4 regions of the Nonomuraea sp. CA-218870 genome follow, and region 4 is predicted to be linked to each of the others. Evidence: riboswitches for the same ligand, from Rfam matches in the RefSeq annotation. Region 4 holds a riboswitch; each other region holds the start of a gene.

Region 1 (5,706 bases), 480 kb from region 4:
ATGGTCATGCCGCCGATGTCGGTGCCCAGGGCGAACAGCTTGCCGTCGGCGTTGATGCCGGTCTCCCACTTCGCCGCGGGGAAGTCGGCCTTGCGGTCCTGCAGGCCGTGCTCGCCGAGGTCGGTGAAGAACTGCGGGCGGGCGGCCATCAGGCCCATCGCGCCCTCGTCGATGCCGACGATGTCGCCCGCGCCGCTGCCGGCCTGGAGGCGCTGGAGCAGCTGCGGCAGATAGACGTCTTCGAACCGGTCAGTCAGGTTCGAGTACTTGACCTGGATGTTCGGGTTCTCGGCGTTCCACTTCTTCACGGCTTCGTCGTAGCCGAAGTTCTCGCCGCCGCCGAAGGTGTGCACGTTGATGGTGACGGGCTCGGCCGGCGCGCTCGCACCGGCCGAGGGGGCCGACGTCTCTCCGCCACCACAGGCGGCGGTCACCGCGGCGAGCGCGGTGACCAGGACACCGGTTACTGCAAAGCGCTTGTGGTTCGTCATACCGTACCCCTCTTGGGTGTGGATCTTGGGAGGTGCATCGCGACAATCCCGCGATAGGAAGTCCTTGGGAGCGCTCCCACAAAGAGTGCCCGGAGTGCGTCCAGGCGTCAACGTCCTGAAACTCAACCGTTACCTCTGGGGCATTTCGTGACCGTTGAAGTGTCTGTAAGAGGATGTATCGCCCAAAGAACCACTTGGGAGCGCTCCCATCTCACGTGCACCGATTCTCCCGCACACCGGCACAAACGCGCTCAGCCAGGCAGGGAAACCGGCTGGTCCCGGCTCATCCGCAGGAGGCCGCGCGCCGCTCCATGACGGCGCGTTCGCGGCCGTTGCGGGTCATCGCGGCCGCGCGCTCGAACTCGGCGCGGGCCTCGCCGCGCCGGCCCAGCTTGAACAGCAGGTCGCCGCGGACGCCCGGCAGCAGGTGATAGCCCCGCAGGGCCGGCTCGCCGGCGATCTGGTCGACCAGCTCCAGGCCGACCTCCGGGCCGTACGCCATGGACAGGGCCACCGCGCGGTTGAGCTCGACCACCGGCGAGCCCGACAGGGCCGCGAGCCGCGCGTACAGGCCGGCGATGCGCACCCAGTCGGTCTCCTCCGCGGTGAGCGCGCGGGCGTGGCAGGCCGCGATCGCGGCCTGCAGCGTGTACGGGCCCGAGCCGTCACCCAGCTCCTCGGCCCGCTCCAGCGCGGCCAGGCCGCGGTGGATGAGCAGCCGGTCCCACCGGGCGCGGTTCTGCTCCAGCAGCAGGATCGGCTCCCCGGACGGGTCCACCCGGGCCGCGGCGCGGGACGCCTGGATCTCCATGAGCGCCACCAGGCCGGACACCTCGGGCTCCTTCGGCATCAGCCCGGCCAGCACCCGCCCCAGACGCAGCGCGTCCTCGCAGAGCGCCGGGCGCATCCAGTCGTCGCCGGCGGTGGCCGAGTAGCCCTCGTTGAAGATCAGATAGATGACCTCCAGCACGGGCGGGAGCCGTTCGGCCAGCTCGTCGCCGGCGGGGACCTCGAACGGCACCCGCCGCGCGGCCAGGGTCCGCTTGGCGCGGACGATCCGCTGCGCCACCGTCGGCTCGGGCGCCAGGAACGCCCGCGCGATCTCGTCGGTGGACAGCCCGCCCAGCACCCGCAGGGTCAGCGCGACCCGCGCCTCGGTGGACAGCACCGGATGGCAGGCGGTGAACACCAGCCGCAGCAGGTCGTCCTCGATCTCCTCGACGCCGGGCGGATCCTCCTCGTCCTCCAGGCTCCGGCCGATCTCGGCGAGCTTGCGCGCGTAGCGCTCCTGGCGGCGGATCAGGTCGACGGCCCGGCGCTTGGCCACGGTCATCAGCCAGGCGCCCGGGTTGCGCGGCACGCCCTCGCGCGGCCACTGCTCGAGCGCCGCGACCAGGGCGTCCTGCGCCAGCTCCTCCGCCAGGCCGAGGTCGCGCACCAGCCCGGCCAGCCCGGCGATCAGCCGTGCCGCCTCGATGCGCCAGACGGCCTCGACGGCCCGGTTCGTCTCCGCAGCGGTCACGGGCCCATGCAAACAGTCCCCCCGGAAGGCCGCAACTCGGGCGCCGAGCCGCGCCGGGGGGCTTGCGGGGCGGTCAGGCGTCCTGGCCCGGGTTCTCCAGGGACTCGCGCACCGCCGACTCGCGCCGGGCGGTCTCCGGGCTGAGGGAGGTCTCCGGCATGTCGGCTATGTCGAAGACCTCCCAGAGCTCCAGGCCCACGCCCTCCCCGCCCTCGGGGACGGGGACGCGCAGGGCCCACTCCACGGCCTCCTCGCGGGACTTGACCTGGATCAGCCAGAAGCCCGCGATGATCTCCTTGGTCTCGGCGAAGGGTCCGTCGACGACCTTGGGCTTGCCGGGGCCGTAGACGATGCGGGCCGCGCGGGAGCTGGGGTGCAGCCCTTCGGCGGCCAGCAGGACACCGGCCCTGACCAGCGACTCGTTGTAGGCCGTCATGTCGTCGACGAGCTGCCGGCTCGGCAGGGCACCCGCCTCGGTCTCGGCGCTGCCCTTACCGATGATCATGAATTTCATGACGTGTGCTCCTTCAGTGTCCCGGGTCTCGTCAACGCGTCGGACGAGCGGCGCCCGCCTCGACAACCCCAGGGGATTCTTCCGGAGAACTCAGGTGGCGTACTCGGGGTAACCGTAGCCGACCACCTGGGACTTGGGCCGGACCCGCTCCTCGACCACCCCGTTGCCGGTGTTGCCCTCGATCGTGGAGATCGTCCCGTTGCCGTTGTCCTTCACCACGAAGCCGACGTGCTGGATGGACCCGATGCTCTTGCTGCCGTTCCAGGCGAAGAAGACCACGGCGCCCGGCCTGGCCTCGGTGCCCCAGCGGTCGTTGGCCGCGAACCACTTCGCGTGGGTCACCGTGTAGGCGTCCCAGCCGATCTGGGGACGGGCGCCGATCTGCTCGCCGACCCAGGAGACGAACATGGCGCACCAGGGGGCGTTCAGGTAGCCGGCGGGGTGGCCGCCGTCGCGGGCGATGGTCTCCAGGGCGCGCTGCGAACCGGCGTACCACTCCTGGAACTTGGTGCCGCCGCCCCGGGAGTTCTCCCGGACCCCGATCTGCGACCTGGCCAGGGCGAGCACCTGCGCGGCGGTGACGTTGATCTGGTCGGTCTTCGCGGGCCTCGCCTGAGAAGAGGCGGCCTGTCCGGCACTGGTCTGTCCGGCACTGGTCGGCACGGTGCTGGTCTGAGCCGTGAGCCGGACGTTCTGGTCGGATCCCGGGTCGGCGTGGGCGGGGAGGGGGGAGCCGACGGCGCAGGCGACCAGGGCGGTCGCCGCGACGGTGAGGATGTGCTTCGACTTGGGGACACGGGGGAGACGATGTCTGACCATCGAAGAGATGCAACTCCTTGCTTCCATGCCGCTTACCGGGTTAGCTGACGGGTTCGGGCGTGGAAGCTGCCCTACGGCGCGGGAGGCGCCGATTCACCCCGAGGGACGTGGGTCCCCGGTTCCGCGCAGGGCGGATTCAGCGGTCGCAGGGCTGTCCTGCGATACGAGGGCGTTCAAGGCAATGAATCGGACAAACAGGACGTATACCTTGAACGGGGCAACAAGGTAATACATCCGGCAAGAGATTGACAAGGGTGCAAAGCCCAAGTCAGGGAATCTGGCTCCGCGCGTCGGCCAGCATCCGCATCATGGCGAGGCTGTCGTCCAGGGGCATGATCGCGCTCTCGGTACGGCCCTGGGCCAGGCAGTCCCGCACCTCGCGCAGCTCGCCCGCGTACCCGTTGTCCGCCGGATCGTCGAGCACGTGCTCCTCCGGCTCCATCCCTGGCCCGCTGAGCACGACCCGGCGCGGAGCCCAGAAGGGGGCGTCGAGGTCGGCCCGCATCCCGGTGCCGACGACGGAGGCGTCGTTGGCGTAGGCGGCGACCAGCGAGCACTCCACCAGGGCCCGCCTGCCGCCCGGATAGCGCATCAGCCCGCCCGCCTCGGCGTCGACGCCGCCGGCCGCCGGCGAGCCGGTGATGTGCGTGCTCTCGGGCTGCCCGAGGAACAGCTGGGCCAGCCCCATCGGGTAGATGCCCAGGTCGAGCAGGGCGCCGCCGCCCAGCTCCGGCGCCCACAGCCGGTGCGCGGGATCGTACGGGAGCGCGAAGCCGAACGAGGCCCGCACCGAGCGGATCTCGCCGAAGCGCTCGTCGCGGGCGAGCATCCGGATCAACGGGTTGAACCGCATCCACATGGCTTCCATCAGGAAGACCCCGGCCTCGCGGGCCAGCCGGACCATCCGCTCGGCGTCGGCCACGGTGGCGGCGAGCGGCTTCTCGCACAGCACGGCCTTGCCCGCCGCGATGGCGGCCTCGGCCACCTCCAGGTGGCGGGCGTGCGGGGTGGCGACGTAGACGGCGTCCACGGCCGGATCGGCGCACAGCTCGGCGTAGGAGCCGTGGGCCGTCTCGGCGCCCAGCTTGGCCGCCAGCGCCTCGGCCCTGCCGAGGTCGCGGGAGCCGACCGCGGCCACGCGCATCCCCGGCTCCGCGGCGATGACGGCGCCCACGGTCCTGGCGATGCCGCCGGTGGCGGCGATTCCCCACGCTAAGTCACGCACCCGGAAGATCGTACAGATTCATCCCAGGAAGCGATATGTGTGCGGATCAGTCCATCGTGGCGGGATCCCAGCCGAGGCGGCGGTGGGCGTTCATCGCCCCGATCGCGGCCATGTCCTCCTGGTCCAGGATGAAGTCGAACACGTCGATGTTCTCCCTGATCCGCGACGGGGTCGCCGACTTCGGGATCACCACGTTGCCGAGCTGGACGTGCCAGCGCAGCACGATCTGCGCGGGCGTGCGGGCGTGCTTGTCCGCCAGCACCGCCAGCGCCGGCTCGTCCAGCAGCCCCCGGCCGGCGCCGAGCGGGCTCCACGCCTCGGTGATGATGCCGTTCCGGTCGTGGAACTCGCGCATCTCCCGCTGCTGGAGGTACGGGTGCAGCTCGATCTGGTTGACGCAGGGCACGATGTCGGTGTCGTCCATGAGCCGGGTGAGCAGGCCGGCCGTGAAGTTGGACACGCCGATGGACCTGGCCCGGCCGTCCCGGTAGAGCTTCTCCAGGCCGCGCCAGGCCAGGACGGACCGGTCGTGACCCGGCGCGGGCCAGTGGATCAGGTAGAGGTCCACGTAATCGAGGCCCAGCCTGGCCAGGCTCTCGTCGAAGGCCTGCTCCACCCGGTCGTGGTCGCCGCCCATCAGCTTGGTGGCGACGAAGAGCCTCTCCCGGGGGACGCCGGAGGCGCGCACGGCCCGGCCGACGCCCTCCTCGTTGCGGTAGAGCGTGGCCGTGTCGATGTGGCGGTAGCCGGCCTCGATCGCGGTCAGCACGACCCGTTCCGCCTGGTCGTCCGGCACCTGCCAGACGCCCAGGCCGAGCTGCGGGATCTCGACGCCGTCTCGATAAAGCCGTAGCGAGTTCATGCCTCTGATTGTTCACGTCTCCTTCCGCCCGGTTCCGTCGCCCGCGCCGCCTTGAACCGGTCGTGAACGGGCCATCACCTGGCCGGGAGACGAGGTCACTCGTGCGGCGCCTCCGGCAGGCGCAGCACGAAGCGGGCGCCGTTCGGGCAGTCCTCGACGCGGATCCGGCCGCCGTGCGCCTCCGCGACGTCGCGGGCGATCGCCAGGCCGAGCCCGGTGCCGCCCGCGTCCCGGCTGCGGGCCGCGTCCAGCCGGGTGAACCGCTCGAAGATG
Region 2 (5,706 bases), 900 kb from region 4:
CCGACGTGGTGCTGATGGACATCCGGATGCCCGGCGTCGACGGGCTGACCGCGACCGAGAGGCTGCGGGCCGCCGGCGCGCCGCCCGAGGTCGTCGTGCTGACCACCTTCCACGCCGACGCGCAGGTGCTGCGGGCGCTGCGCGCGGGCGCGGCCGGGTTCCTGCTCAAGGACACCCCGCCCGCCGAGCTGGTCGCCGCCATCAGGAAGGTGGCTGCGGGGGAGCCGATCCTGTCGCCCGCCGTGACCCGCCAGCTGATCTCCCATCTCTCCGCCGCCGGCGCCGACGGCCGCGCCGACCGGGCCCGCGCCCTGCTCGGCCGGCTCAGCGAACGCGAGCGGGAGGTGGCGCTGGCCGTCGGGCGGGGCAGGTCCAACGCGGAGATCGGGCGGGAGCTGTTCATGAGCGTGCCGACCGTCAAGGCGCACGTCTCGCGCATCCTGACGAAGCTGCAGCTGAACAACCGGGTCCAGGTGGCCCTGCTCGTCTACGACGCCAGCCTCTGAGGGTGTGCCCCCGTGCGGGGTGGGCAGAAGGGGGCGTGGCGGCACCGGGCTGGGGATTCCAGGTTTTCGCCGACGTCGCCGGATGGCCGCCCGTGCCGTACGGGGAGACGACTCCGCGCAGGTACGGGCCACGTACGCACCGTTGGGGCGCCGTCGCCCCGTCCGGGAGGCGCGCGGGACCCGGCGGGGTCGTGGGAGAGGGCTTCGCGCAGGTCGGTCCGGGGATCCGCGGCTGCGGAGGCGGTCCGGACAAGCGCTTGCCCGGATAAGGGTGCCCGTTACGGACAGGTACCCGGCAGCCGTACCCTTGTCTGAAAGAGCATGTCATGAAGGGACAGTGGGATGAGCGCAGCGGGTGAAGGCCTGTCTCGCCCGCTTCCCGAGCAGGTGCGGCTCAACGTCGTCGACCTGGCGGCCCAGGTCCTCGGCTCGATGCCCGCCGCCGCCGTCCCGCCGCCGCTGCGCGGCATCGCCAGGTTCGACCCGCGCAAACGCGCCCGCCTGGGCGGCGCCCCCATCGCGGCCCAGCTGGAGAACGACAAGGACTTCCGCGAGGCCGTCGCCGAGCACGTCGCCGCGGGCTGGCCGGAGCTGGTCTCCGCCCTGGCCGAGGGCCACCTGCCGCCCGCCGCCGATCCCGTGCTCGTCGCCGCCGCCGCCTACCTGACCCGCCCTCCGGGGTGGGAGGAGATGATCGAGACCGCGCGGGCGGACCTGGAGCAGAGCGCCGCCGCGGCCGAGGGCTCGGAGCGCGAGGAGGTCGTGTCCCGGCTGCGCGAGCAGCTCGCCGCGCAGAAGTCGGCGGCCAAGGAGGAGACCGACCGGCTGCGCGAGCAGCTCAAGACCGCCCGCAGCGAGAACAGCGACCTGCGCCGCAAGCTCCACGACGCCCGCGAGCGGGCCAAGGCCGCCGTGCGCCGGGCCGAGGAGATGGAGCACGCCGCCCAGGATGCCAGGGCCGCGGCGGTCGCGGCCGGGAGCGCGGGCGAGACCGAGCTGCGCCGGCTGCGCGAGCGCCTGGCCGACACGGAGAAGCAGCTCGAAGCCTCGCGCCGGGCCGCACGCGAGGGCCGCAGCATCGAGGACGCCCGCATCAGGGTGCTGCTCGACGCGCTGCAGGACGCCTCCGCCGGGCTGCGCAGGGAGCTGGCGCTGCCCACCACCATCTCCCGCCCGGCCGACTCGGTGGCCGCCGTCTCCGGGGAGACGCCCGGGGTGCGGGGGGTGCCCGCCCGCGCGCTCGCCGACGACGACCCGCAGCTGCTCGACCAGCTCCTCGCCCTGCCGCAGATCCACCTGATCATCGACGGCTACAACGTGACCAAGACCGGCTACGGCACCCTCACCCTGGCCGACCAGCGCAACCGGCTGATGACCGGGCTCGGCGGGCTGGTGGCGCAGACCAGGGTCGAGGTGACCGTGGTCTTCGACGGCGCCGAGCTGAACGCGCCGGTGCAGGTCGTCGCGCCGCGCGGGGTGCGGGTGCTGTTCAGCGCACCCGGAGAGATCGCCGACGACCTGATCCGTCAGCTGGTCCGGGCGGAGCCGCCGGGCCGGGCCATGGCCGTGGTCTCCTCCGACCGGGAGGTCGCCGAGTCCGTGCGCCGGATGGGCGCCAGACCCGTTCCGTCTGCTTTGCTGCTGCGCAGGCTCGGCCGCGCTTAGATGACAAATGAGTGTTTAGGTGAGACCCCACCTTGCGCTTCTGTACTATTTCGCCCCAGATCTATTCCCCCTGGAGGCGAGCTGTGAGGGTGGGCCGGGCGCCGTTGGCCGCAGGTCTTGTGATCGGGCTGATCATCGTTCCGGCGGGAGGGGTCCTCGCTGATCCACAACCGACGATCAGTCAGGCCAAGGCCAAGCTTGAGAAGCTCAACGACAAGGCCGACAAGGTCGTCGACCGCTACAACACGGCCACCGAGAGCTACAAGGACGCCAAGAAGCGTTACGACAAGCTCGACGACGGCTACAAGCGCAAGCTGTCCACGGTCACCGAGCTGCGTCAGCAGGTGGTCGCGATGGCCGTCAACGGCTACCAGGTCGGCCGCGACCTGACCGCGCTGCCGAGCCTGGTGACCAGCGACCGGCCCGACGACCTCCTCTACCAGATGGCGCTGACCGGCCGGCTGTCCCAGGAGCGCGCCGGCATGCTGGCCGCCTTCGACCGGGAGAACCGCGGGCTCAAGGCCGAGCGGGACAAGGCCCAGGCCGCCCTCGGCGAGGCCGACGAGAAGCGCGACGAGATCAGGCGGGAGCGCGCTGAGGTCGAGAAGCTGATCGCCCAGCAGAAGAAGCTGCTCAACCGCCTGGGCGCCTATCGGGCCGGCGATCCGAACAGCACCGGCATCAAGTACACCGGCCCCGCCTCCGGCAGCGCCGTGGCCGTGCTGAACTTCGCCTATGCGCAGGTCGGCAAGCCCTACCAGTTCGGCGGCACCGGCCCCGGCGGCTGGGACTGCTCCGGCCTGACCCAGGCCTCCTGGCGCGCCGCCGGGGTGTCGCTGCCGCGGACGACCTGGCAGCAGTGGGCGTGGGGCGCCAACCGGCGGGTCTCGCTCGACGCGCTGCAGCCGGGCGACCTGATCTTCAGCGAGGGCCTCGGACACGTGAGCATCTACGCCGGGAACGGCAAGATCGTGCACGCTCCGCAGACCGGCGACGTGGTGAAGGTCGTCCCACTTTCCTCGTACGGACGACGCCTCGTCGGCGCGGTGCGCCCGTGAGCCTCTGAGGCTTTTGTGACTGTTGTGACACATGTGACTTGACTTGCCGTCAGAGTCCGAAGTGTGAGTATGGTCACATTCGCATAACGAGGCTCCAGGTCCAGCAGGGATCCCTGTTCTTACAGCGGGCTTGTCCGGCCTTTACTCGTTGACCGGGCCTTTGCCAGAACGTGACGTTCCGGCGTAGGTTCTGGCGTCGCGGCGGTCACGCCATGCCCGCCGCCGGCCGTCATCTCGGGTGCCGCAGGCGCCGCGATGCGGTCGCACATCCGCCGGCCACCGCCGCATCCCCGCGCACCTCTCTGGGCGCGGGGCGGTGGCCTGCCGAATCCGTGCAGCCAGGAGCACGGAGCCGGGGAACCACAGATTCCGTCATTTCAGAGCGGGATCAGGGGTGAATCGGCGCGTCACGCGCCGTAGGGCGACTTCCAGGCCCGAATCCGACAGCTAACCCGGTAGGCGTTCGTGGAAGACTCAAGGAGCAATCCTGTCTACCTCTTCGCATAACCCCCGTCTGTCCCGTCTTGCCCTGCGTGGCGTAGCGCTCACGATGACCGTGACGGCCGGAGGCGTCGGTCTCCACGCCTCCGCGGCGCAGGCGGAGCCGGTGGCCCCCGCGGGGGCCACCGTCACCAAGGCGGCGGAGTCCGCAGGGACGGCCACGGCTGTCAAGGCAGCCAAGGCCGGCAAGACCGCCAGTACAGCCAAGACCGGCAAGACCGCCAAGCGGAGCAAGTCGGCCCGGCAGCAGGTGAAGGCCCACAAGGCCGTCGCGGTGGCCAAGAAGCAGATCGGTGACCCGTACCGTTACGGGGCCACCGGGCCGCACGCGTTCGACTGCTCGGGGCTCGTCCAGTTCGCCTGGAAGAAGGCCGGAGTGTCCATCCCGCGCGTGACGAACAGCCAGTTCGCGCGCATCAAGAAGAAGGTCTCCTACAAGAACCTGCGACCGGGTGACCTGATGTTCTTCCGCGGGCTCGGCCACGTGGGCATGTACGTCGGCAAGGGAAAGATGGTCCATTCACCGAGCACGGGCAAGACCGTGCGTATCGAGAAGCTGAGCGGATGGCGCAAGTCGTCGTTCGCCGGTGCGGTGCGCCCCGGTCTGTGACCGACGGCGAAGGCCCCGTCCCCGCAGGTGGGGGGCGGGGCCTTCGGCGTCCCCGAACGGCTAGCATCGGGCAGCGTGTCCGGGAACGTGAGCCGTCGAGCGGCGCTGACGGGGCTGGCGGGGCTGGTCCTCGCCGTCGCCTCGGCCGACGGGGCGGGACCGGTGGCCGCCGTCGCGGACGAACTGGCCGAGGTGCGCGCGCTCTGGCGGGGGCAGCTGAGCGTCGCCCGCCACGGGCGGGCGCTGGTCGCGGGCCGTCGCGCGGGCCCCGTGCCGCTGGCCGAGCTGGCGCGGCGGGCCGACGCGGCGGGGCGGCGGGTGTCGGCGGTGCTGGGCGGCGCGGTGCGCCCGCTGGTGCTGGCGCCCGCCTCCGGAGCCGAGGCCGCGCGGCTGGCCCGCACCGGGTCACTCGACGGGCTGGCGGCCGTGGCGGACGGCAGTCGGGTGATCGTGGTGCCCGAGGGGTTCGCCCGGCTCAACCCGACCGGCAGGGACGTGGTGCTCGCCCACGAGCTCACGCACGTGGCCGCGGGCACCGACGGCCTCCCGATCTGGCTGTACGAGGGGTTCGCCGACTACGTGGCCTACCGGGACGCCGGGCTGCCGGTCACCGTGGCCGCGGCCGAGCTGGCGGCCGAGGTGCGGGCGGGACGGACTCCCGGCGGGCTGCCCGGTCCCGCCGGCTTCCGCGCCCCGGGCGACGGGCAGGCGCGGGCGTACCAGGAGGCGTGGCTGGCGTGTCGGTTCCTGGCGGCGACCCTGGGTGAGGGGACCCTGGTGAGGCTCTACCGTGAAGCGCGGAGTGTCGGCGCCGACCGGGCGCTCGCCGCGCACGGGCTCACGCCCGGCGACCTGGCCCGGGGGTGGCGCGACTACGTGCGGGACCAGCTGGGGTGAGAGGACGGGACGTGGACGACGGCCACGACAGGAACGGCACCATGGGCGAGCCTCCGGCCGGGGCGTCCGCGTACCCGGAGGAATCCCTCGGACGCCCGGAACGGCGGGAGCGGCCGGGCGCGGAGCCTGATCGCGGGAGGTGGCGGCAGGCCGGGGTGGCCGGGATGGCGCTGGGGGCGGCGATCCTCGCGGTGATAGGGCTGACGACGCCCTGGCAGGCGCTGCAGGGGGCCTCGGAGGTGCCCGCCGATCCCGCCGCGGACTTCACCGCCGGGGAACTCGCCCGCGCGCGGGCGTTCGACGCCGCCACCGCGGTGCCGGGCTACCTGTCGCTCGGGCTGACGCTCGTCTTCGCCGGCCTGCTGGTGGCCACCCCGCTGGGCGCGAAGGTCCTCGGGGCCATGCGGGGGCCGTGGTGGGTGCGGGTCCTGCTGGGGGTGTTCGCGCTCACCGTCGTGGAGGAGGCGCT
Region 3 (5,706 bases), 3.7 Mb from region 4:
AGCGCGAGCAGTTCGGCCGCCCGATCGGGGCGTTCCAGCTCGTCCAGGACCTGCTGGTGCGCATGCTCGGCAACGTCACCAGCTCGCTCGGCATGGTGGTCCGGCTGGCCCAGTTGCAGGACGCCGGCGTCTATCGCGACGAGCACTCGGCGATGGCCAAGGCCTACTGCACGGCGCGGATGCGGGAGGCGGTCGGCTGGGGCCGGGAGATCATGGCCGGCAACGGGATCGTGCTCGACTACGGCATGGGCCGGTTCGTGGCCGACTCCGAGGCCATCTACTCGTACGAGGGGACGCGCGAGATCAACAGCCTGATCGTCGGCCGCGCGATCACCGGCCACGGCGCGTTCGTCTGAACGGGGACGCGGGCCCGCTCAGTTGAGCTGCCAGATGGCGAAGTTGAGCGCGCCCGCGTAGGTGACCCAGAGCAGGTAGGGCGCCATCAGCAGCGCGGCCGGCCGCCTGATCCGCCACATCGCGGCCATGGTCGCCGCGATCGTGACCCACAGCAGGCAGAGCTCGGCGAACGCGACGCCGTACCAGCCGGCGGCGAAGAACAGCGGGGTCCACGCGGCGTTGAGGACCAGCTGGATCGCGTAGAGGGTCATCGCAGGCGACCAGCCGCGCGCCGTCCAGGTGAGCCAGCCGGCCACGGCGATCAGGATGTACAGCACTGTCCAGACGGGCCCGAACAGCCACTGCGGCGGCGCCCACGCCGGGCGCTGCAGCGACAGGTACTCGGCGGCGGAGCCGGACGCGGACAGCGACCCGATGACGGCGACCAGCGCCACGACCACCAGGAAGACCGGCAGCGCGACCCAGCGGCGGCGCGGAGGGGAAGTGACGACCATGTGCTTCCCGTGCCCGGTGATGCGGCCGGTAACCCGGTCATGGGCCGAGATGGAACGGCAGGAGGCAGACGGGCACGTCGGAGCGCTCCCTCAGCGCGGCGGCCAGCAGCCTTCCCCGCTGGTTGTGCAGGATGCGGAAGCGGAAGTGCCGGGGTTCCAGGATGGGGATGAGGACGATGGTCCAGTTGCCCGATTCGTCCGCCCGGCGGATGTAGTCGAGCAGCGGATGGATCACCGTGCGGGCGGGGTTGACGATGATCTCCAGCGGGACCCCGGGATCCCACCGGGCCCAGGCCTCCCGCAGTGAGCGCCGCGACTCCTCGGTGAAGCAGACCGCCACGAGCACGATCTCGCCGCCGAGTGCCATGGCGGCGCTCACGCTCCGTTCGGTCGCGGCGTCGATCCCGGCGACAGGAATGATGATCTTCTTGCCGGGGTGGACGGCGGCGGGCGGCCGCGCGGGCCTGACCGGCACGGCGCCGATCTCCAGCTTGGCCGCCACCTCCCCGTAGTAGCGCTCGATCCGGGTGAACAGGAGCATGAGCGCCGGGATGACGACGGCGACCGCCCAGGCGCCCTCGGTGAACTTCGACACCAGCAGCACCAGCGCGGCCACGCAGGTCAGCACCGCCCCCGTGCCGTTGAGCAGCAGGTCGCGCCGCCAGCGAGGCGGACGCAGCCGGTGCCAGTGCTTGACCATGCCGCCCTGGCTCATGGTGAACCCGATGAAGACGCCGATGGCGAACATGGGGATGAGCCGCTGGGTGTCGCCGCCCACCGCGATCAGCAGCAGCGCCGCCAGCAATCCCGCCACCGCGACGCCGTACCGGTAGACGGGCCGCTCGGTGCGCAGCGCGAACAGCGAAGGCAGCCGCCGGTCCTTGGCCAGCAGGCTCAGCAGGACCGGCAGGCCGCCGAAGCTGGTGTTGGCGGCCAGGCCGAGGCCGAGCGCCACCACGACGTTGGTCGCGTAGAACGCCCAGCCGGTCCCGTACGAGCCGGCCACGAGCTGGGCCAGGATGGTGACGCCCTCGCGGGGCACCACCTGGTCCCTGCGGATGAGCGCGGCCAGGCCGATGAGCAGGGTGGCGAGCAGCACGCCGAGCATCAGTTCGGTGTGCTGGGCGCGCTTGACGCGCGGGTTGCGGAACATGGGCACGCCGTTGGCGATGGCCTCGATCCCGGTCAGCGAGGAGCAGCCGGAGGAGAAGGCCCGCAGGAGGAGCATCACGGTCAGCGCCTCGGTGGCGACGATCTGCTCCGGTGTCCCCACCGTGGCGGCGGGCCCGGACCGCGCCAGGCCGACCACCACGACGCCGAGGACCGACAGCACGAACAGGCCCATGGGCAGCATGAGGAACCGCGCGCTGTCCGACACCCCGAACAGGTTGATGACCGTCAGCAGCAGCACCCCGGCCAGGCAGGTCTCCACCAGGTACGGCCGCAGCACGGGGAACGCCGAGGCCAGGTTGGCGGCCGCCGCCGCGAGGCTGACCGCGATGGTCAGCACGTAGTCCACGACCAGGGCCGCGGCGGCCAGCAGGCTCGCCCGGCGGCCCAGTTCCTCCTTGGCGACCCCGTACGAGCCGCCGCCGTCAGGGTGGGCGGCGATGACCTGCCGGTAGGAGAACACGAGGATCAGCAGCAGGACCGCGATGGCGATCGTGATCGGCAGGGTCAGCGCCACGGCGGCGGCTCCGGCCCCGGCCAGGACGAGCGCCGCGGCCTCCGGTCCGTAAGCGACCGAGCTGAGGGCGTCCAGCGACAGCGCCGACAGTCCTTGCAGGCTGGTCAGGTGACGCTTGTCGCCCTCACCGTGGCGCAGTTGCAGCCGCCGCCCGCTGAGCGGCGACCTTCTGATCTTCGCCGGGTCCTGCTGATAGCGCAGCGTCGTCATGTCGCACGTGCTTTCACCTCCTGGGTTTCCCCCGGAGGCGTCGCAGGGCACGCCAAGCCGTCGTCAAGAGCGGGTGCGTACGTGCGACACCGCGGCCGGGCCGCTCAGGCGGCCTTGTACTCCGGGTAGCCGTAGCCGGTCACCTGCGAGACGGGCCGGATCCGCTCCTCGACCATGCCGTTGCCGGTGTTGCCCTCGATCGTGGTGATCGTGCCGTCGCCGTTGTCCTTCTTCACCAGTCCGACGTGGTCGACGGCGCTGATGCTCTTGCTGCCGCCCCAGTCGAAGAAGACGACGCTGCCGGGCTTGGCCACGGTGCCCCAGCGGCCGTTGTCCTTGAACCACTGGGCGTGGGTGACGGTGTAGGCGTCCCAGCCGACGGTGGACCGGGCGCCGGCCTGCTCGCCGACCCAGGACACGAACATCGCGCACCAGGGGGCGTTGGCGTACAGTTCGGGCGTGCCGCCGCCGTCGCGGGCGAGGGTCTCGGCCGCACGCGGCGAGGACATGTACCACTGGTGGAACTTGGTGCCGCCGCCGGCGGTGTTCTCCTTGACGCCGATCTGCGACTCGGCGACCTGGAGGATCCTCTGCGCGGTCACGGCGGTGGCCGGGTTCTGCTGCTGCGCGGCGGGCGGCTGGGCCGGGGTGGCCGTCGCGGCCGCGACCGGGAGGGCCGAGGTGCCGGCGAACGCGGCGCCCAGGGCCACGGCCGCGCTCACGGTATGGCGGGCGACGTTCTTGGGCAGGCGATCGAGGATGTGCTTGACCATGCTCGGGGTTTGCTCCTTGCTTCCATGCCGCCTACCGGGTTAGCTGACGGGTTCGGGCGTGGAAGTGCCCTACGGTCGCTCATAGGTAAAGAGCGATCGATTCACCCCGGAGAAACGTGGGTCCCCGGTTCCGCCTGACAGCGGATTCGGCGGCCGCGCCGCATTCCTGCGGACTTGCGCATGCGGGCGCGGTCTCGGCAATACATCGGCAACGCGCGGGTTCTTACGTCAAAGCGCTGCTCAAGCGCGTGCCATCTACGTTCTCCAAGGTAATAGCCGGGCAAGAAGCGAGGCAAGTCGTGCTGGGGTGCGCGGGCCGGGATCCTCGATGGCATAGGGGTTTCCGGGCGAATATTTTACCTTTGAGTAGGTTTGTTAGAGGTAGCGGAACCACAGATACGGCGCTACCAGGGTCACGGTGACCCCCGTGACGATCAACCCGTACTTGGTGAACTCCCAGAAGCTGATCGGCGTGCCGTTGCGCGCCGCGATGCCCAGCACCACCACGTTCGCCGCCGCGCCCACCGCCGTGGCGTTGCCGCCCAGGTCGGCGCCGAACGCCAGCGCCCACCACAGCACCTGCGCCGGCTCCCCGCCGTTCGCCTCGACGAGCTCGGCCACGATCGGGCTCATCGTGGCCACGTACGGGATGTTGTCCACGATCGCCGACAGCACCGCCGATCCGCCCAGCAGCCCCATCGTCGCCACGTCGAGCCGGCCCGCCGTGGCCTCGACCGCGGCCGAGGAGATCTGCTCGATGACCCCGGTGTGGACGAGCGCGCCGACCATGACGAACAGCCCGGCGAAGAACACCAGCGTCGGCCACTCCACCTCGGCCAGCGACTCCTCAGCGGTCACCCGGGTGGCTCCCACCAGCACGCCGGCGCCCAGCAGCGCGACCACCGACGGCGAGTAGTGGAGCACCGGGTGCAGCACGAAGGCCGTCAGCACGAGCGCCAGCACGGCCAGCGACTGCCACAGCAGCCGCCGGTCGGCGATCGCCTCCTTTTCGTTCAGCGCCATGACCTCGGCCGCGCGGGCGGGGTCGTACCGGAACGACCGCCCCCACATCAACTGGCACAGGCCCACGAACACCACCATCAGCACGATCACCATCGGCGCCATGTGGACGAGGAAGTCGTTGAAGCTCAGCCCGCCCCGGCTGGCGATGATGATGTTGGGCGGATCGCCCACCAGCGTCGCGGCGCCGCCGATGTTGGAGGCCAGCGCCTCCGCGATCAGGAAGGGAATCGGTGACACGGCCAGCCGCTCGCACACCAGGAAAGTCACCGGCGCGATCAGCAGCACCGTGGTCACGTTGTCCAGCAGCGCGGAGGCCCCGGCGGTGATCAGCACCAGCAGGACCATCAGCCGGAAGGGCCGTCCCTTGGCGCGTTTGGCCGCCCAGATGGCCAGGTACTCGAAGAGGCCGGTCTGTTTCAGCACCCCGACGATGATCATCATGCCGAGCAGCAGGAAGATGACGTTCCAGTCGATCCCGGAATGCTCGGAGAAGAACGCCGCCCGGGCGTCCGTGGCGTGGATCACCAGCATGATCCCGGCCCCGCCCAGCGCCGCCGCCATCCGTGGCACCTTCTCGGTGGCGATCAGCGCATAGGCGGCGAGGAACACCGCCACGCTCGCCCAGGCGACCAGGGTCATGTGCCGAGCATCCTGTCGAGCAGCCGCTCCAGCGTGACCGCGCCCAGCAGGCGCCCGTCCTCGACGATCGCGACCAGCGGGGTGCGGGTGCGGGCCATCAGCGCCGACATCTCCAGCACGGTCGCGTCGGGGTCGGTGACCGGCAGCTCGCGCCGGTCACGCGGCAGCGCCTCACGGACCGTACGGCCGCCCAGCGCCTCCATGAACGTGTCGGCGTGCGCCTCGTCCACCACCCGCGCCAGCGCCGGATCGTCCGCGATGTAGCGGGGCACGGCCAGCCGCAGCGCCTCGGTGCCGGACAGGATCGTGAACCCCTCGTCACCCTGGACGATCAGGCCGGGCAGATCCTGCTCGGCCATCAGCCTGGCCGCGTCGAGGATCGGCGTGTCCAAAGTGACGACGGGATAGTCGGCGACAAGGTCTCTGGCGCGCATGGGGGCACGTCCTTCCTGCTCGTACGGATGAGGACCTGCCGACCAGACTTCCCGGCTCACCAGCGGACAACCTATCAAGTGATCACACC
Region 4 (5,706 bases):
GTAGGCGGCGTCCCAGCGGCCGTCGGCGCGGGCCGCGGCGACCTCCGCCAGCCCTGGCGGGCGCATCCGGCCGGCGGCGGTCAGCGCCTCCACCCGTTCCACGTTCACCCTCGACCAGGGGCTCCCCCTGCGGCGGCGCGAGTAGCGCTGCAGGTAGACGTGCTCGTCGCGGGCCTTGCGGTGGCTGTCGATCCAGCCGTGGCAGAGCGCCACGTCCAGGGCCTCCCGGATGGTCACCGTCTCGACCGGCGACCCCTTCTTGGCGATCGTCAGCCAGACGCCGCCCTCGTCCGCGTGGTGGACGGCCAGCCACGCCTCCCATGCCGCGGCGTCCGCGAAGTGCAGCGCCGGCGCTTCACCGCGCGGGTGACCGGCCGTGGGGTTCTCCGGCGGCATGGGCCGCTCCTCTCGTCGTCTGGTGACCACGTTAGGAGCCATCGCGGAACGTACGGTTCCGCGATCGGATTCGGGTTCAGAAGGCGTGGGGGCCGAACCGGCCCCAGGCCACGAAGGCGGCCAGCAGGAGCAGCACCGCGTTGACGGCGATCGCCGGATACTCGTCGCGGCGGGCGTGCGTGACCGCCGCGCCGATCATGACGAGGACCAGGCCGGCGGCCGCCAGCGGGACGAGGACCGGGGCGATGCCGAACGTCGCCGGCAGGATCAGCCCGAACGCGGCCAGCACCTCCAGGCCGCCGATGGCCTTGACCGTCGCGGCGGAGAAGTCCTCCGTCCAGGCCAGGCCGGAGGCCGCGAGCGTCTCCTTGCGCTGCGTCAGCTTCATCAGCCCGGCCACGCCGAACACGGCCGCGAGCAGGCCCGCGACGATCCACAACGCCAAATCCATGGGGGGTCCCGTCCTCACGCGCCATCAAGGTCCAACAGGACTGTAGAGGGTGCCGGCCCCGGCCGGGCGACCACCCCGGCTACTGCTGGACGGCGGCGGCGGCCCAGTCGAGCAGGGCCCCGGCGGTCTGGAAGCGGCGGCTGGAGTCGCTCTCGCCGAGCAGGACGCCGACCAGCCGGCTCTCGCCCCGGTCGGCGGCGAAGGCGAGCGTGTAGCCGGCCGCGCGGGTGAAGCCGGTCTTGACGCCGAGCGCGCCGGGGGTGCCGAGCAGGCGGTTGGTGTTCCGCCAGGAGTACGAGCCGTGCTCGGACGTGGCGGGGACCATGTGGTACCGGGCCGAGGTGACCTTCTCCAGCGTCGGGTTCTCCAGCACCGCCTGGGCCAGGCGGACCTGGTCGCGGGCGGTGGAGTGACCGCCGCCGCCGTAGGGCATGCCGTCGGCGTTGACGTACACGGTGTCGTCCATGCCGAGGCGCCGGGCGGTGGCGTTCATCTCGGCCACGAACTCCTCGACGCCGGGCCCGTACGCGCGGGCGAGCGCGTGCGCGGCGTCGGCGCCCGAGGGCAGCATGAGCGCGTACAGCAGGTTCTCGACGGTCAGCGTGTCGCCCGCGCGCAGGTGGGCGACGGCGGCGCCGCCCGCCGAGGCGTAGCGGACGTCGTCGGCGGTGACCTCGACCTTGTCGGTGGGCTCGGCGCGCTGGAGGACGACGTACGCGGTCATCATCTTGGTGAGGCTGGCCACCGGCCTGCGCAGGTCGGCCTCCTTGCTGAAGTGCACCCGGCCGGTGGTGGCGTCGATCACGTGGGCGGCCGGGGCGAGGACGGCGGGCATGTCGGCGGCGTGCGCGGGAGCCGCCTGGACGGGTGCGACGTGCGCGACCGGCGGGGCCGCGTGGGCGGCGGGCGCGGTGGCCGTGGTGGCCGTGGTGGCGCCGGCGGCGACCACGAGGCCGAGCAGCGCGCCGCTCAGCCGGTGGGTGAGCTGCATGAGGGAATCGCTCCTCGCTTCCATGCCGCCTACCGGGTTAGCTGACGGGTTCGGGCGTGGAAGTGCCCTACGGCGTGTGACGTGCCGATTCACCCCGAAGGGATTGGGTCCCCGGCTCCGCGAACGGACTCGGCGGCCGTGCGCTCCCCGGGGGTCAGGCAGCGCACGGACTAGGCAGATTTGGGATTAAGGTAATGCAACCTGACAAACAACGCAAATGTTGGCAAACAGCACAGTTCGGGGCGGTCGGCCCTCTGACGCGGCGGACGCCGGTGACCGGTGAGCGGCTTCTCCCGTTCCACTAGATTGGGCGCAGGCCGAAGGAAGGCGGAGTCGACGGTGCCGAGCGGACGACAGCCCGAGACCACGGGCAGGCGGCTCTACGGGTGGATGCTGGCGCTCGCCGGGCTGGTCCTCGTCGCCGACCAGCTCACCAAGCTCTGGGCGGTCGCGGCGCTCTCTGGCGGCGAGCGCGTCACGGTGATCCCGGAGCTGATCCAGCTGCGGCTGCTGTTCAACCCCGGAGCCGCATTCTCGATCGGCGCCGGGGCCACGTGGGTGTTCACCCTGACGGCAGCCGGCGCCGTGGCCGGCATCCTCTACACCGGGCGGCGGCTGGGCTCCCGGGCGTGGACCGTCGTGCTGGGCGCGCTGCTCGGCGGCGCCTTCTCCCACCTGCTCGACCGCCTGTTCCGCCCGCCCGGCCTCGCGCGCGGCCATGTCGTCGACTTCATCGACTACGGCGGCCTGTTCGTCGGCAACGTGGCCGACATCGCCCTGACCGTCAGCTGTGTCATCCTCGTCCTGCTCACCCTGCGCGGCATCCCGCTCGCGGGCGAGGACGCCGCCGCCGGGCGGCCGGGCGCGTAGCCCGCCGAGGCCGAAGGAGCGATCAGATGCGGATCGGCGAGTTGTCCGAGCGCACCGGCACACCCCCGAGGCTGCTGCGCTACTACGAGGAGCAGGGCCTGATCCATCCCGCCCGGTCCGCGAACGGCTACCGCGACTACCACGAGAGCCAGGTCGACCGGGTGATGCAGATCCGCGGCCTGCTGGAGGCGGGCCTGCCCACCCGGATCATCAAGCAGATCCTCCCCTGCCTCGACGGCCCCAGGGAGATCCACCTGCCGGACGCCACCCCGGAGATGATCGCCGCGCTGGAGCGGGAGCGCGACCGGATGACCGCCCGCATCGACTGCCTGGCCCGCAACCGCGACGCCATCGCCGCCTACCTGGACGCCGTCCGCACCCGGAAGTAGGCGCCGCGGGATGAAGGGCGGATCCGTCAGGGCCGGGCCGCCATCGCCTTCCTGACGGCGTCGAGCAGACGCGCGGCGCGCGTGTCCGGCCCCTGCCGGATGCGGTTCATCACGTACCCGAACGCCAGGCCGCTCTCCGGGTCGGCGAAGCCGATCGAGCCGCCCATGCCGCCGAACCCGAACGCCGCGGGCGCGTACCAGTACGCGTCCGGGGTGGGCAGGCCGAAGCCGGTGCCGATGCGGACCGGCACCCGCAGGACGCGGTCGAGGCCGGCCGCCTGTTCGGCGGTGGCGGCGGCCAGGGCGGCGGGGGTGAGGATGCGGTGCCCGTCCACCTCGCCGATCAGGGCGGCGTAGAAGCGGGCCAGCGCGCGGGCCGTGCAGATGCCGTTGGTGGCGGGCAGCTCGGCGGCCTGCTCGCGGGGGTCGTCGTGGTCCAGCGCGGGCCGGACCACGGTCATCGCCCGTACGGTGAGCGACGCCGGGTCGGCGTAGGCGGCCATCACCTCACGCATGGGCTCGGGGATGGCCTCCAGGTCGATCGCGGAGAGGTCGAAGTCGCCGGGGTCGGTGAGGATGCGGGCGACCCGGTGGTGTTCGGAGGCGGGCAGGCCGATCCACAGGTCGAGGCCGAGCGGCCCGGCGATCTCGTCGGCGAGGAACGCGCCGACGCCGCGCCCGCTCACCCGGCGCACGACCTCGCCGACGAGCCATCCGTACGTGAGCGCGTGGTAGCCGTGGTCGGTGCCCGGCTCCCAGAACGGCCGCTGGGCCGCGAGCGCCTCCACCACGGGTTTCCAGGCGATCGCCTCGGCGGGGGTGACCGGGCGGTCGAGGGCGGGCAGGCCGGCCTGGTGGGTGAGCAGCCACCGCACCGGCACGCGCTCCTTGCCGCCCGCCGCGAACTCCGGCCAGTAGCGGGCCACGGGCGCGTCGAGGTCGAGCTCGCCCCGCTGGGCCAGCAGGAGCGCGCAGGCCGCGGTGACCGCCTTGGTGGTGGAGTAGACGACCTGCAGCGTGTCACGCTCCCAGGGCCGGCCGGTCCCGGGATCGGCGATCCCGCCCCACAGGTCGACGACCTGGCGTCCGCGCAGGTAGACGCTGACCGCGGCGCCCACGTCCTGGCCGGAGGCCAGGTTGGCGGCGAACGCCGCGCGTACCGCCTCGAACCCCGGTGCGGTGTGTCCGCCGATGCCGGCGCTGTTCTCGGGCATGCGTCATCGCCTTCTGTCCGTGAGAGGTCTGTCGTGCTGGAATCCGTACGTGACGGCCGCCGCGCGACGGTCAGCGGCGGAACTTCTCGACGAGCCAGGCGCACAGCTCCGGCTCGCTCATCTCGGGGAACTCCGCGGCGAACGTGGCCAGCGCGCGCAGCGCCTCGTCGCGGTCCAGGCCGCGGGCCGTCGCCGCCCTGAGGTAGTCCTGGCGCGCGGCGGTGGGCCGCCCGCCGCCGGCCCCGCGCCCCGGCATGCCCGCGCGCCACCGGTGGATCTCCTCCAGCCGGTCGGCCCGCCACCCGGGCGCCCCGTCGACTTCGACGTCGGGTGCGGGAAACGCGTGATCGGAGCCCTGGGGATGGCGCGTGCGCCACTTGTGCACCGCGTGCCGGGTCACTCCGAGGGCCTCGGCGACGCCGAGGACTCCGAGGTAGCGCTCGGTCATGGGCGCACCCACTCGTCCTTCCCGGCCTCCTTCGCGGATCTCCAGTAGTACCACGTCCTGGCGCCTCACCCGCGAGGCGCCCAGAACATTGTCTCCAACAGAGACGACGTTGGCAATGCCCGGATCTCACGCGTCACGCGCCCGCAGGATCAGCCATCCGGCCAGTGCCGACCCGAGCACCGCGGCGGTCCCCGCGACCGCGGTCAGGCCGGCCACGTCGACGGTAGTCTGCACGGCGAGCCCGGCGTTCATCGGCGCGAGGCTCCACAGGAACCGGTGCCGGCCCGGGTCCGACACCATGAACGCGAGCAGCGGCAGCAGGTAGAGCAGCCCGAGCACGTCGGCGATCGACGCCGCCGGATCGCGTACCGCCAAGTTCGCCCGGCTGCGCCCGGCGACCGGGCCCGCGGCGACCGTCGTCCCGATGTCCACGCTGACCCCGCGCGAGACCCAGGTGCTGCGGCTGATCGCCGAAGGGCTGTCGAACCCGGAGATCGCCTCCCGTCTCACCGTCACCGAGGAGACGGTGAAGACGCACGTCAGCCGGGTGCCGGCCAAGCTCGGGCTGCGCGACCGGACGCAGGCGGTGGTGGCCGCGTACGAGTCGGGCCTGGTGGCGCGGCGCGCCCGCCGGTGACCCCGGGTCAGTCCCAGGCCGGGAGCATGGCCTGCGGGTAGCGGGCGCCGTGACCGCCGGCCGGCAGGATCTCGGCGATCCGCCTGAGCTCGGCGTCGTCGAGGACGAGGTCGGCGGCCCCGACGTTCTCCGCCAGCCGCTCGGCGCTGCGGGTGCCGGGGATGGGCACGATGTCGTCGCCCTGCGCCAGGATCCAGGCCAGGGCGAGCTGCGCCACGGTGGCGCCCCTCTGCGCGGCCAGCTCGCCGAGCAGGCGGGTCGCCTCCACGTTCTTCTCGTAGTTGCCGGGCTGGAAGCGGGCGTCCCAGCT

The links. A riboswitch is a leader RNA that binds a small molecule or an ion and turns the genes downstream of it on or off. The one in region 4 is predicted to bind cyclic di-AMP.
Region 1: another riboswitch for cyclic di-AMP. It lies ahead of ACQEUU_RS18075 (CHAP domain-containing protein); the one in region 4 lies ahead of ACQEUU_RS20455 (D-alanyl-D-alanine carboxypeptidase family protein).
Region 2: another riboswitch for cyclic di-AMP. It lies ahead of ACQEUU_RS16080 (C40 family peptidase); the one in region 4 lies ahead of ACQEUU_RS20455 (D-alanyl-D-alanine carboxypeptidase family protein).
Region 3: another riboswitch for cyclic di-AMP. It lies ahead of ACQEUU_RS02585 (CHAP domain-containing protein); the one in region 4 lies ahead of ACQEUU_RS20455 (D-alanyl-D-alanine carboxypeptidase family protein).

The regions. Positions count from the first base shown of each region.
Region 1 covers NZ_JBNJMN010000001.1:3,734,952-3,740,657, forward strand. Annotated here, with positions in the region: gene ACQEUU_RS18060 (ABC transporter substrate-binding protein) at 1-491, opposite strand, end outside; gene ACQEUU_RS18065 (RNA polymerase sigma factor) at 775-2,013, opposite strand; gene ACQEUU_RS18070 (YciI family protein) at 2,087-2,527, opposite strand; gene ACQEUU_RS18075 (CHAP domain-containing protein) at 2,618-3,346, opposite strand; cyclic di-AMP (ydaO/yuaA leader) riboswitch at 3,361-3,498, opposite strand; gene ACQEUU_RS18080 (Gfo/Idh/MocA family protein) at 3,615-4,571, opposite strand; gene ACQEUU_RS18085 (aldo/keto reductase) at 4,618-5,433, opposite strand; gene ACQEUU_RS18090 (HAMP domain-containing sensor histidine kinase) at 5,529-5,706, opposite strand, start outside.
Region 2 covers NZ_JBNJMN010000001.1:3,317,765-3,323,470, forward strand. Annotated here, with positions in the region: gene ACQEUU_RS16065 (response regulator) at 1-506, shown strand, start outside; gene ACQEUU_RS16070 (NYN domain-containing protein) at 849-2,171, shown strand; gene ACQEUU_RS16075 (NlpC/P60 family protein) at 2,276-3,229, shown strand; cyclic di-AMP (ydaO/yuaA leader) riboswitch at 3,542-3,706, shown strand; gene ACQEUU_RS16080 (C40 family peptidase) at 3,780-4,340, shown strand; gene ACQEUU_RS16085 (hypothetical protein) at 4,428-5,237, shown strand; gene ACQEUU_RS16090 (M48 family metallopeptidase) at 5,249-5,706, shown strand, end outside.
Region 3 covers NZ_JBNJMN010000001.1:527,439-533,144, forward strand. Annotated here, with positions in the region: gene ACQEUU_RS02570 (acyl-CoA dehydrogenase family protein) at 1-356, shown strand, start outside; gene ACQEUU_RS02575 (TspO/MBR family protein) at 375-851, opposite strand; gene ACQEUU_RS02580 (APC family permease) at 889-2,748, opposite strand; gene ACQEUU_RS02585 (CHAP domain-containing protein) at 2,853-3,521, opposite strand; cyclic di-AMP (ydaO/yuaA leader) riboswitch at 3,535-3,683, opposite strand; gene ACQEUU_RS02590 (ArsB/NhaD family transporter) at 3,897-5,183, opposite strand; gene ACQEUU_RS02595 (CBS domain-containing protein) at 5,180-5,617, opposite strand.
Region 4 covers NZ_JBNJMN010000001.1:4,219,322-4,225,027, reverse strand. Annotated here, with positions in the region: gene ACQEUU_RS20465 (YdeI/OmpD-associated family protein) at 1-396, opposite strand, end outside; gene ACQEUU_RS20460 (DoxX family protein) at 473-847, opposite strand; gene ACQEUU_RS20455 (D-alanyl-D-alanine carboxypeptidase family protein) at 927-1,838, opposite strand; cyclic di-AMP (ydaO/yuaA leader) riboswitch at 1,850-1,983, opposite strand; gene ACQEUU_RS20450 (signal peptidase II) at 2,178-2,708, shown strand; gene ACQEUU_RS20445 (MerR family transcriptional regulator) at 2,735-3,097, shown strand; gene ACQEUU_RS20440 (serine hydrolase domain-containing protein) at 3,124-4,311, opposite strand; gene ACQEUU_RS20435 (hypothetical protein) at 4,382-4,759, opposite strand; gene ACQEUU_RS20430 (hypothetical protein) at 4,886-5,191, opposite strand; gene ACQEUU_RS20425 (response regulator transcription factor) at 5,184-5,396, shown strand; gene ACQEUU_RS20420 (aldo/keto reductase) at 5,404-5,706, opposite strand, start outside.